3 regions of the Paenibacillus sp. FSL R7-0340 genome follow, and region 1 is predicted to be linked to each of the others. Evidence: riboswitches for the same ligand, from Rfam matches in the RefSeq annotation. Region 1 holds a riboswitch; each other region holds the start of a gene.

Region 1 (4,459 bases):
GGTCCTTCCGCAAACATCTGCGCAAAGGACTTCGGTTGTTCGAGGAAGAGATAGAATCCCATCTGTCTGACGACGAACTACATATGGCCAATCCCCATTTGCAAGAAGTCTGCCCTCGTTCATACGCATTCGCACGCGAAGAAACGGAAACGGAAACCCGGCAGGCTGCTGAATCGCTCATTCATAACCTGAACACCATGAGCAGTCGGGCAGGTGGACAGATTCCATTCACTTCACTGAATTACGGAATGTGCACGTCTGCTGAAGGACGGCTTGTTACTCAATCGCTGCTGGAGGCCACTATTCGCGGCTTGGGCAGCGGGGAAACTCCTATTTTTCCGCAGCATATTTTCCAATGTAAAGAGGGAATCAACCAGGCAGAAGGCGACATCAATTATGATTTGTTCTTACGGGCGGTAGAATGCTCTAGCAGACGGATGTATCCCAATTTTGTGAATGTGGATGCTACCTTCAACTTGCCTTTTTACCGTGCTGATGACCCGGATACCATTATAGCGACAATGGGTTGCCGTACCCGCACCATTTCTGACCGTTTCGGTAGAAACCGGCAGAGTGGCAAGGGAAATCTCTCCTTCAATACCATTAATCTGGTGCGGCTTGGGATTGAGTATGGTATTTGCACAGGCAAACGCCTGACACCTGACCGTGATCGCTTTGATGCGAGACTGGAAGAAGTTATGCGCATTGCGGTGGATGGCCTAATCCATCGCTATCAAATCCAGACCAGCCAGCCGGCCAAAGCTTCGGACTTTATGATGCGCGAAGGGGTATGGGAAGGTGGAGAAGAACTGGCGCCAGATGATAAGGTGGGAAGCGTACTAAAGCACGGTACGCTTTCGATCGGGTTCATCGGGCTGGCTGAGTGCATGAAGGCACTATACGGGAAACACCACGGGGAGGATGATTTCGTATACCGCGAGGCACAGCGAATCATCACTTCCATGCGCGTGTATTGCGATCGAATGAGTGAATATCACAATTTAAATATTACATTGTTCGCTACGCCTGCCGAAGGTCTGTCGGGCAAGTTCACATTGCTGGATCAACGTGATTTCGGAATTATTCCCGAGGTAAATGATCGAGAATATTACACGAATTCTTTTCATATTCCCGTGTATTATACGCTCCCGGCTGCTCGTAAAATCAGCTTGGAAGCTCCGTTCCATAACCTCTGCAACGCTGGTGCGATTTCATACATCGAGCTGGATGGTAACGCGCGGAATAACCCGGATGCGTTCCTTAAAATTGTTCAGTACGCGCTGCATCAGAACATTGGCTACTTCTCCATCAACCATCCGGTGGATCGTTGTACGGAATGTGGTTATGAAGGGATTATCGGGACAAGCTGCCCCCAATGTGGCACAGATGAGGAGCACACACACTTTCAGCGCTTACGTCGGGTAACCGGATATCTGACAGGAGATTATACCGTTCGCTTTAATGCTGCAAAACAGGCAGAAGTTCGAGACCGGGTGAAACATAAGTGAATTTGTGTGGCTACATTCCGGAATCTCTGAACGAAGGATACGGCCTGCGCACCGTCGTGTTCATTAGCGGTTGCCGTCATGCCTGTCCCGGATGCTTTAATCCAGCGTCGTGGAGCTTCCGTGCAGGTGAGCCATTTACACCCCAACGACAACAGGAAGTCATTCGTGACATCATGGATAATCCGTTGTTGGACGGACTGACTCTCTGCGGGGGAGATCCGTTTTTCTCAGCAGCAGAATGCTCGCAATTTGTGCGTGACTTCCGCGAGGCCTGTCCCGACCGAACCGTGTGGGCTTATACTGGCTTTGTCTATGAAGATTTACTCACAGATCAGGAGCGACAGGAGCTAGCACTTTTGTGCGATGTGATTGTGGATGGTCGTTTTGTAGAACAGCAAAAAGACCTGACCCTTCCCTTCCGGGGCAGTCGCAACCAGCGTCTGGTAGATGTAAAAGCCAGTATTCAGGCAGGCTATACCGTTGCATTGGCTTAACGCGAAGTTTACCCGGCAAGATGCTATATATCTAAGACAAGTCCCCATCATGGGTAAGGCTTGTCTTTTTTTCATATAGCTAACTGTTTCCATTGGAGTTTCTATTGCGCATCCTGTAAGTTTCACTTATGATGGTGAACAAGTATACGAGTGCATAATTATTCGTCATACCTTAACCGCATAGCTTGGAGATAGGTGTCTGTTCTATTCAGATCAGGCTTAAAAGGGAAGCCGGTGCAAATCCGGCACGGTCCCGCCACTGTAAACGGGGAACTTTCAGCTGTTCATATATCCACTGGTCCACAGACCGGGAAGGAATGCTGAGAGTCATGATCCGTAAGTCAGGAGACCTGCCTATTTTAACAACATCGCAAGTACCTACGGAAGATAGGGAGGTGTTAAGAGCAGTCGCCGTATTTTTGATTTTTTAATCACGGAGGCATTCTTTCCCCTACTTATTTTTAACTCTGGGGGAAGAATGCCTTTTTTGGTACGTAAAAATAAAACAGCTACCCACTAGGAGGAAAAGTACATGTCCATTATTGAATGGCCTGAATTGTCCGGCTTGATTAGCAGTAATCTGGGATATCCGCGTATCGGCGAAAACCGGGAATGGAAGAAAGCACTGGAACGCTTCTGGAACGGCAGCATTAACGAAAGCGAACTGCAGACGGAGATGAAAAGATTACGGTTGGAGCATCTGAGCAAGCAGCGTGACAAGGGGATTGATCGCATTCCTGTCGGAGACTTCTCCTATTACGATCACATGCTGGATACATCTGTAATGTTCGGTCTGGTACCCGAACGGTTCAACCATCGTCCCGCAGGTCCGGTTCCTCTGTCCGTGTATTTTGGGATCGCTCGTGGACAGAAGGGAGCAACCGCCAGTGAAATGACCAAATGGATGAATACCAATTATCACTACATCGTTCCTGAATTGGCAAACGCAGTCCCGGTGTTCACTGAAAATAAACCCTTACAGGCTTATCGTGAAGCAAAACGAGAACTAGGCATTGATGGGAAACCGGTCCTCATCGGCCCCTATTCATTCGTTACCTTATCCAAAGGCTATGATCGTAAGGATTTGGCCACCATCGTACGAAGCTTCCTGCCACTGTACACCCGTATCCTGTCTGAACTAGCGGCAGAAGGCGTTCAGTGGGTCCAAATCGATGAACCTGTCCTAACCACCTCATTCCCGGCAGAGGATTTGGACATTATTCAGGAAGTCTATGAAGCTTTGACTCAAGCTGCGCCCTCCTTGAATATAATGCTGCAAACCTACTTTGGCAGCCTGGACCATTATGAGCGTCTGTCCGCACTTCCGGTACAGGGATTGGGTCTTGATTTTGTGTATGATGATGGCGAAAATCTTCAGCATATATTGCAGCATGGCTTCCCTAAAGGAAAAACGCTGGGCGCTGGGGTTATTGACGGGCGCAATATATGGCGAAGCGACCTGAACGCTGTGGCTGCCCTGCTGGGTCAGTTAGCAGAACAAACCACTGCCGCACAGCTTATCGTACAGCCATCATGCAGTCTGCTGCATGTGCCAGTCAGTCTGGAGGCAGAGCACAAGCTGGACAAGGAGCTGGTGCAAGCGCTGGCCTTTGCCGATGAAAAGCTGGAGGAAATCGCCGTCCTGACGGCTGCACTTGGCAAACACGATCCTTCCGCACTCGCCAAGCTTGAGCAAAGTGCGGATGCGGTAGCCCGTTTCAACAGTTCAGCGGCACGCGTACAGACAGCTGCCGATCTGGCCGACCTGTTGGCAAAAGAGCCTCTGTCACGCAGCGTTCCTTTCGCCGAGCGTCGTGAGATTCAGCAAAATAAGCTGAAGTTGCCTCCACTGCCTACGACGACCATTGGTAGCTTCCCGCAAACCGCCGAGATCCGCAAGGCCCGCCTGCACTATCGCAAAGGAGAATGGTCAGCCGAGCAATACCGGGCGTTCATCCAACAGCAAATTAAGGAATGGATTGATATTCAAGAGGACATTGGCATTGACGTGCTTGTTCATGGGGAATTTGAGCGGACCGATATGGTTGAATTTTTTGGCGAAAAGCTGAACGGCTTTGCTTTTACGCAAAACGGATGGGTGCAGTCCTACGGCTCCCGCTGTGTCAAACCGCCGATTATATACGGAGACGTTTCCTTTGATCAGCCCATGACCGTGGAAGAAACGGCATTCGCCCAATCGTTAACTTCCAAGCCTGTTAAGGGAATGCTTACAGGCCCTGTGACCATTTTGAACTGGTCTTTTGAACGTAACGATATTCCTCGTAGTCAAGTTGCTTTACAGTTGGCTCTGGCATTACGGGCAGAGGTAGAGGCACTGGAACAAGCGGGCATCGGCATGATTCAGGTCGATGAGCCTGCAATTCGTGAAGGGCTTCCACTGAAAAAAGAACAACAGCAAGCCTATCTGGACTGGGCGGTTCAAGCCTTCCTTGTGAC
Region 2 (4,459 bases), 220 kb from region 1:
CTCGATCGGATGGGGTGTAAAACCCTCCACCCCTTTTTTCACACCAAACACATTATCAGGATGCACAATGAACGACTGTGGCAAATCCGCATTGATGATATCCAGCGCTTGTAGTGTCACAGCATTACGCTGCGCTGTATCCTTCGCCAGCTTCAAGCTGTTAAGAATACTCTCTAGCGGTTTGGAACTATACCGGCTTACATTGGCTTCGCTTTTCGAAGAATAAAACATGTCCATAAAATATTGCGGCTCTCCTGTATGAGCAGTAAGCATGCTGTACATTGCAAAATCCCAATCGTTTTTGGTCAACGCCTCGTCGATATTTTCCACCTTGCGAATCTTGACCTGGATTCCCTCTTTCAGCAATTGGCTTTGGATGACCTCAGCCATAACGGAGAGCTCTGGACGCTGAGGGAAAGTCAGCAGTGTAACCTCGAACGGCTTGCCTTGCTTAGTCCATGTCCCTTGGGCGTCTTTCTGCCAGCCATCCTTCGTCAACAGCTGCTCTGCCGTTCCGTTCAGCGCTTTACGCTCAACTTTACCGAAGGGAAGAATGCTCGGGAACGGACTGCTTGCTTCCGTACCGAAGCCCCTCATGACGGCGCTCACAATCGATGTGCGTGGAATCAGGCTGTCCACCACCTTACGGTTCGCCGCATCCTTGAATACTGGCGATTCCATATTGTACACGATCATATGGGTGCGCAAGGAGGGAGCCGACAGCACTTGTAGCTTGTCGTTCTTTTTCAGTACCTCTGCGTTATCAACCGGAATATCCGTCGCCACGTCCACCTCGCCGGATTGCAGCGCCATCAGGCGCGAATTCCCATCCGTAATGAACTTCATCGTCGCTTCAGCCAGTCGTGCCTTCTCGCCCCAATATCCGTCATAACGCTCTACGACCAAGGATTGGTCCTTGTTGAATGCTTTGATTTTAAAGGCGCCTGTCATCGCTGGGTAGCTCTGCTCATCTTTCATCGATGCCACATCCAGTACAATCGTCGATGGATCAGCTAGATTGGACACCAGCGCCGCGTTCGGCTGGTTTGTCGTGATTTTCAAAGCCAGCGGGCCGCTTACATCAATGGACTTCACATTCAGTAAATCCTTCGCCAGATGGCTTTTCTCGATAGAGCGCAGCAAAGACGCTTTTACACCTGCTGCATCCATACTCTTTCCATCATGAAAAGTGACTTTATCCTGCAAGCTGAACGTCCAAACTGTAGGACTATCCTGCTTCCACTCCTTTGCCAGCCAAGCCACAGGCTCCAGCTTTTCATTCAAACGTACCAGTGTCTCACCTGCACCGGATCGCATCACATCCCAGCTATTATCTCCGTGCGGGTCAACGCCTGACGGTTTCCATGTATACGCCATTACCAGCTTTTTATCTGTCGCTGTTTGTTGTGCTGACGCGTTTTCACCCTTGCCGGAGCTATCCGACGTCTTATTGCTGGCACATCCCGAAAGAGCCATAACTGCCAGCAGCAGCATCACCCCTGTACATATCAACCATGAACGCCTGCTACGATTGCTAATCATTCAATGAATCCCCCTCTATCTTGTAAAATCATATAAACCTAACGCAAAACGCGAAAAAAGCATTCCGGACCACTTGATCAGCAGTCAGAAATGCTTTCATTATAAAATGTCAAAACTCACCTCGAAGCCAACTCCAAAAACATAGAAGGGATCGGATCGGTTTCAGACATTCCGTATGCAGCACGCCTAACCACCTCCCCAGCATCCCGTGGGTCTGACAGTGATGTCAAAACAGGCAGGTCTCCTGACTCCAGGCGCATCTTTCAGGCCTTCCCGGTTCTTCACAGTTCCAGTGGCTGTTCTGAAAGCTCCAGCAGTATCCTGCTGATGCCTGTATACAGTGGCGGGTCCGTGTCGGAATCTACCGAACTTCCCTTTTAAGTGAACACGCTCAACAACCATCTACATGGTCTCAACAAAACCTCGTACATAGAGTCGTCCGGCTCACACCTGTTTTCTTCCTTTATTTCTTTCCATTACGATCTTATTTTGTTGTCACAGGCTTGTCAATAAATGCTGCACAATAATTTAAATTTGAACGATGTGGCGAGAATGAAGGTGATGTCTATTCATTGCGTGCACGAAATGACGGGCATTCCGTCTCCCTCATGATGTCCCGAAAACTGTACCAGACTACTTAATGAATCTAAAAGAACGAAAATTTAGCAGCGAGATTGCAGATCAATTTGTACAAGCTATTAAAAAAGATACATTATTCCAAAGGCCTGAAAAAGCAGTTGGTTATTCCTTCTCCAAAAAATTGAGGAAGAAAAAAATTTGAAAAGCGACAAAACCAAAGAGTTGATCGGAAATTTAGTGAGCAAACCTTGTGGAATTTCTATTATAAGGATAACAGCATTGGGGGCAGCTACCAAACAAAAGAACTATATTGTTGATTCTTCTCAGACAGCCTTTGAGACAAATTTAACTATTAGAGAATTTACCCGTAAAACATTCCTTAGTGATTTAGAGAATGAGTTTGAAAAGCCTCCGGTGATTAGCCGGGGGCTTAATTTGTTAACTGACCATTTCCTGACAAGCCATGTCAGCGTGCCGTTTAGGTGCCTAGCAGTCAAGTTATTTTTTAGCTAGTAAGTGAGCGAAGCGAGGGATCTTGCAGGTCGTTCACAGCGTCGTACTGTAAACCAGGACGAAGCGACGGCTTGCTTTTACGCTCGAAAAGTTGTGGAGCTAAAGAGTTTTGTACGAACAACCAAACGGGGAGGCACTTGCTATTAAACCGTCAGTTAATAAAAGGACCGTTGCGATCAATACGGCTCTCTTCTATCTCATTTTAAATTTTATCCATTAAATAAAATTATTTACAAACATAAAATTTACAGGTAATATTTACTTATTCCTTCTTATGGATAAAAAAACAATTGTATACACGACTCCAGAGAGGAGACTTAGTAAAAATGAGGTTGATAATGTTCTGAAAATAAAAGTAGATGCGGACACTGTGTAAAGTTGCAATGAGCCGTTAAGCGAAGAAGTTGTCGTCGTTGGTCCTTGAATAAAGGAATAATATATTCCTACCAAAAAACCGTAAGACAAATACTTAAACAGATTTTTTTCAAATTTACTCATTTCTTAGCCCCCAATAATATTTTTCGAAGAGGAGAATTTTAATACTATGAAACCATTCAAAGTCATGACTAAAACAGCAATAATTGCAGCATTGACAGCAATATTATTACCATATGGAGCCATTGCTTCTGCAAATGATGCGCCGAATCCATTGTCATCGACGATACAATCAGAAGCCGGAAAATGGGAACCGACAGATGAAATAAAGGCCAAGGAAGGACAAGTCTACAAATATATCGATCCTAGTAGTGTTAACGATGATGTTTATTACTATTATGTCAATTACGACAATTTAAATCAAGAAAAAGGTAATAATGATAGAATTAGTACCCAATCCATTGGGGTGACTCCTATTGTTAAAACCCATGAAAATCTAGGTTATTGGGTTGATACAAACAATGCAATTCGTGTAAGTACATATACTGGGCCTGCTGCTGCAAAAATTACAGTGAAAACTAATATTAAAGTGAAAGCGGAAGGAGCAATAACAGGTGGTGTTAAAGCTATAGAAGGCACATTGGGTTTTGGTATAGAAGCTGATATTGGCCTAGATGATGAATATTCAATCAATGTTCCTAAAGGAGAAAGATGGGTTATTAGTGCTTTTCCACGATATGAAAAACATAGATTAGGAATGTATTGGCCAGCTCCATTCATAGGTGATCCTTTCATAGGTTATGTGAGAGTAGACAAGCCTGTGGGAATTGCTTTCAGAGTAGAAAAGCACTAATCATATCAAATAAATTGAAATAAAAAGAGAGGCCGTTGCAACCAACACGGCTTCTTTTTTTATAGCGGAAAGTAGCGGGACTCTCGCGAGTCTACTCAGTTACTTTGGACTGGAGCTGTGGCGTCCGAACGATCTATTGCGTTCAAAGGACTTTATATCATACCTAGACAGGGTTACACGAAAGAATGTCGAATAGAGCGGGCAAGTAAAAAAATGATGAAACAGGATTGTAATTCGTCGTGACGGACAATTAAATACTTGGTACTACAGGCTTTTTATTGACAAGCACGGAGGGTGATGAAATTAACAAGACAGCGAAATTTGAGGATTGGAAGACCGGACATATGCACTCACAAAACTCTGGGTTTTGGAATTTAATTTCGTATGGAATCTTACTGTATCAGCATAGGGAGGCATTCACTTTATCTATCTGCTAACGCATACGGTTCGAATAATCTTCCGTGATTTTTGCTAGGATAAAAAAACCAACACGTTTCCAAAGAATATTTTCTATCGTCCACGACTTTCACGTCCAATAGTCATAATTCTGGCCCCCTGCTTTAGCTTGTCCCAATCCAGGAAATAAAGCAGCCCCCT
Region 3 (4,459 bases), 4.2 Mb from region 1:
GGACGCGATTATTTCCCCGCTTTTTTATGCCTTGATCGGGGGAGCACCCTTGGCGCTGGCTTATCGTGCTGTGAATACGCTCGATTCCATGGTTGGCTACAAAAATGAAAAGTATCTGCATTTAGGCTGGGCTTCAGCACGTCTGGATGATGTCGCTAACTACATTCCGGCACGCCTGACAGCGGCAATGCTTGTGGTAGCGGCGTGGATGTACAAGCGAGATGCTGCAAGAAGCTGGCGCACAGTCAAGCGAGACGCTCGTCTGCACCCAAGCCCGAACAGTGGCTTCCCGGAATCGGCTGTTGCCGGTGCACTGGGGATTCGTCTTGGAGGCTATAATGTGTATCATGGCGTGCGCTCCTTTCGTGCATACATGGGCGATTGGATACGACCGCTAGAGTCGAAAGATATACGGCATACGATCCAGTTGATGTTCGCCGTGTCCAGTATGTTTGTAGGATTGTGTTTGTTAGGAGCCGCAGGTTGTTTTGCCTTGGGATGGGTGCGGTGAGGAGTGACACACTGAATAATGATCGAGCAGGAAGTGACATGATCTTGAAACAAGATATAGCAGCAAAAAGGACAGTAGAATACGCACAAAGTCCGAACTCACAGGAGGATAAGGTGCCGTATGATGCTAAAGAAGATCTGCATTGGGACATGGAACTCGTGTTAGTTCGTCACGGCACAACCTTATGGAACAAGGAACGTCGATATCTAGGACACTCCGACTTAGGTTTGCTACCGGGAGCAGAGCAGGAATTAAAGCCTTTGCAAGAAAAATTGCAAGGGCAGTCCTTTGCTCGAATCTATTGCAGCGATTTAATGCGATGTCGCCAGACCTTGCAGATCATTGTGCCGGAATCAGAATTGACGTCTGGAGGTTCCCTATCTACTACGTCTCCTATGATGGAACCACGTCTGCGAGAGCTTCATTTTGGTGAGTGGGATGGAAAAACGTATGACATGCTCAAGGATGTGTCGTTGTATCGCGCTTGGATTGATGAGCCGCAACGGATAACCCCTCCTGGAGGAGAGTCTTGGGCAGATTTTGTGAATCGTCTACGGAAATTTCTTGACTCTCTGTATGAATGGCGTGTTGCTATGGAAGTTCAACCCATGGATTTGACTGCTGCGCCACCCTCTGTTTTGGTCGTTACGCATGGTGGCGTAATTCGTCAGTTAGCTTGCATGCTGATACCGGGCCATGATTTTTGGAGTTTGAATCCGAAGCCGGGAGAAGCATTTAGGATTCAATTGAGGCTGGCAGGACGGCACAATTACATAGCAGAAATGCTTCCTCATTAGGTTAGACACCAGCGGATAAAGAGGCTGTTTGGGTTGTAAGCCGCCTCTTTTTAACCTATAATCATCAAGTAAAAGAACGGCTTGACTACCACTACATCAAATATCCAGCAGACGAGGTCGGCGCAGCGTGATGAAACTATGGTTTCCCTTGCCTGCGCTGTTAAAAGGGAAGTCGGTGTGAGTCCGGCGCGGTCCCGCCACTGTAAATGGAAACATGCCCGTTAGTCCTGCTTTATGTGCTACTAAGCATATGAAAGAATTTCAGGACATGCATTTTACCATAAGTCAGGATACCTGCCCGTCCGCCTGTCACCATAATCCTTCGAGGAAAGGATGACGTGTTCGCAGTGACTGTCCATGCGGAAAGAAGCTGCCGCCTGCGCACGATCTGCGCTAACGTAACCCCTGTGTCCTGATATGAGGATGCGGGGTTTTTTTGATAGGAAAAGAAGGCTGGATTTAGAAGATATCTGATGATGTTCAAGTAACGCTCTTAACGATTTTTTTATGAAGGGGTGCAAATCATGGCAGGAAAAAAAATAAAGGTTTGGACAACAGGTCTATTGGTTCTGATTTTGGCAGTTGTGCTGAGTGCATGTGGAGCTAATGGGAAAAATGCTGAAAATAAAGAGAACCAGACTTCTTCACAGCAGCCGGGACAGACCGTAACCGCACAAGAGCCTCCGGGCAAAACAGTTTACCCACTCACAGTTAAGGATGCAACAGGACAGGAATTTACATTCAAAAAAGCGCCGGATAAAATCGTTTCCGTCTCCCCGGCAGAAACCGAGGCGCTGTTCGCCATCGGGCTGGATAAGGAAATTGTCGGTGTCTCCGACTACTCTGATTACCCAGAAGCAGCTACGAAAAAGCCTAAAGTGGGCGGTATTATGAAACCGAACGAAGAGGCGATCATTGCTGCTAACCCGGAAGTCGTTTTTGCAGGGATATCACTTAGTGAACAGGCTACGACCAAGCTGCGCGATATGGGAATTATGATTTTTAAAACGGAACCGAAGACAGTTGAAGATGTCATGGCTAACATCGAATTGTATGGGAAAATCACCGATCATCAGAAAGAAGCGAGAGCGGTGACTGACAAGATGAGAGCAGATGTAGCTGAAGTGAAAGAAGGAATTAAAAATATCGGTAAAGGGCAGAAGCTGCGGGTATACGTCGAGTTTTCACCAGGCTGGACAGTTGGTAAAGGCGAGTTTATGGACGAGCTGATCACGTTAGCGGGCGGCGAAAATGTAGGTGCCACGCAGAAGGGGTGGTACCAAATTAGTGAGGAAAATATTATTGCTGCGAACCCTGACGTGATTTTGTACAGCAAAAGTGTCAAGGACGACAAAACTGGTCAAACGCTCGGCGAAATCATTAAAGCTCGCAGTGGATGGGATCAAATATCGGCTGTTCGCCACAACCGGGTATTTGCCGTGGATGATAATTTGATTAGTCGTCCGGGTCCACGCGTAACGGAAGGTCTCAAGGAAGTGGCCAAGGGCGTGTATCCTGAAATTTTCAAATGAACCGTAAACTGATCGGCTTTGGAGGAACAGGTCTTGTCCTGCTGTTACTGACGCTACTGTTCTGTCTTGGCATCGGCTCGGCCAAGCTTCCGGTCAGCCAGATCACGGGCATTCTGGTTAACCACCTTCCATGGTTAGGCGATACGTTTACACCGGATTGGAATACATCCTCAGAGCAAATTATTTTGAAGGTCAGATTGCCACGAGTGTTACTGGGAATGTTGGTAGGAGCAGCGCTGGCGCTGGCGGGAGCCGGATTTCAGGGTGTGCTGCGTAATCCTTTGGCTGATCCGTATACACTGGGGGTATCCTCGGGGGCTTCGGTAGGAGCGGCAGTACTGATTTATTGGGGCCTTCAATTTTCATTTGTTGGCATATGGACGCTGCCGCTAGTGGCATTTACGACCGGAATGCTGACGCTGTGGATGGTGCTGACGTTGGCACGGGAAGGTGGAAAAATTCCGACACAAAGTCTCATTTTGTCGGGTGTGGTGATGCAATCCTTTCTGGGGGCGGTTGTTTCCTTTCTGACAGCCATGTCGAAGGAGACGGTCAATGAAATATTGTACTGGACGATGGGAAGTCTTAGCCTGCGCGGTTGGTCATATACAGGAATCCTTTTACCTTATGTGGTCATAGGACTGGTATTTCTATGGAACCGGGCACGTGTGCTGAATATTTTGGCTTTGGGTGAACGTCAGGCGGCTCACATGGGAGTTCATGTAGATGCGACGAAGCTATCTGTTCTGATCATTTCCACGCTGCTGACAGCAGCCGCTGTCTCGGTATGTGGAGTGATTGGCTTTGTGGGACTCGTTGTACCGCATATCATTCGTCTGGTGACAGGGCCTGATTACCGGATGATTGTTCCATTATCTGCGCTCGGTGGAGCTATTTTTATGGCTTGGGCAGATACGGCGGCTCGCACGTTGTTAGCCCCCACGGAAATTCCTCTGGGCGTGATGACGGCCTTTGTTGGGGCACCGTTCTTCGCATATCTCCTGTACCGGAACAAGAAGCTGCGCAGGGGGGAAATGCTGTGACAGAACAAAGTGAATCACAGAAGGTACATGATCGGGCGTTAGAGGTAGCGGGTCTAACACGTGCCTATGGAGAGTTCCATGCGTTAAAGAATATAAGCTGGAGCGTCGACGAAGGAACTTGGTGGGGGATTATTGGTCCGAACGGCAGTGGAAAATCCACCTTGCTGCATTTGCTTTCCGGTGTAGATCAGCCAACTTCGGGAAACGTTCATATCTATGGCAAAAAGGTCGGTAGCTACAGCAGAAAAGAGCTTTCCCGACTCATAGCCGTACTCCAACAGGAAGGGCTTCCTCCAGTGGGATACACCGTCAGGGAAGTCGTAGAAATGGGACGTTTTCCTCATCAGGACTGGCTAGGCAGGGAAAAGGGTGTTGATGTGGAGGCGATCACGGATCGCGTGCTAGAGCGATTGGGTCTTACCACGCTGGCGGACAGAGCATTGGACCGCTTGAGTGGGGGACAGCGACAGCGTGTAGCTTTGGCAAAAGTAATGGTGCAGGAGCCACGAATATTGCTGCTGGACGAGCCTACGACCTATCTGGACTTGCGCTATCAGCTTGAATTTATGGAACTGC

What was found. Region 1 has a riboswitch for cobalamin ahead of metE (5-methyltetrahydropteroyltriglutamate--homocysteine S-methyltransferase). Riboswitches for the same ligand answer to the same signal wherever they lie in the genome.
Region 2: another riboswitch for cobalamin. It lies ahead of MKX59_RS01365 (ABC transporter substrate-binding protein); the one in region 1 lies ahead of metE (5-methyltetrahydropteroyltriglutamate--homocysteine S-methyltransferase).
Region 3: another riboswitch for cobalamin. It lies ahead of MKX59_RS20965 (ABC transporter substrate-binding protein); the one in region 1 lies ahead of metE (5-methyltetrahydropteroyltriglutamate--homocysteine S-methyltransferase).

The regions. Positions count from the first base shown of each region.
Region 1 is NZ_JBBOBY010000001.1:518,547-523,005, reverse strand. Features, by position in the region: gene MKX59_RS02320 (anaerobic ribonucleoside triphosphate reductase) at 1-1,508, shown strand, start outside; gene nrdG (anaerobic ribonucleoside-triphosphate reductase activating protein) at 1,505-2,002, shown strand; cobalamin riboswitch at 2,179-2,374, shown strand; gene metE (5-methyltetrahydropteroyltriglutamate--homocysteine S-methyltransferase) at 2,535-4,459, shown strand, end outside.
Region 2 is NZ_JBBOBY010000001.1:301,216-305,674, reverse strand. Features, by position in the region: gene MKX59_RS01365 (ABC transporter substrate-binding protein) at 1-1,542, opposite strand, end outside; cobalamin riboswitch at 1,760-1,963, opposite strand; gene MKX59_RS01360 (hypothetical protein) at 2,320-2,634, shown strand; gene MKX59_RS01355 (hypothetical protein) at 3,179-3,862, shown strand; gene MKX59_RS01350 (hypothetical protein) at 4,373-4,459, opposite strand, start outside.
Region 3 is NZ_JBBOBY010000001.1:4,689,714-4,694,172, reverse strand. Features, by position in the region: gene cbiB (adenosylcobinamide-phosphate synthase CbiB) at 1-511, shown strand, start outside; gene MKX59_RS20970 (histidine phosphatase family protein) at 550-1,308, shown strand; cobalamin riboswitch at 1,431-1,624, shown strand; gene MKX59_RS20965 (ABC transporter substrate-binding protein) at 1,833-2,840, shown strand; gene MKX59_RS20960 (FecCD family ABC transporter permease) at 2,837-3,883, shown strand; gene MKX59_RS20955 (ABC transporter ATP-binding protein) at 3,880-4,459, shown strand, end outside.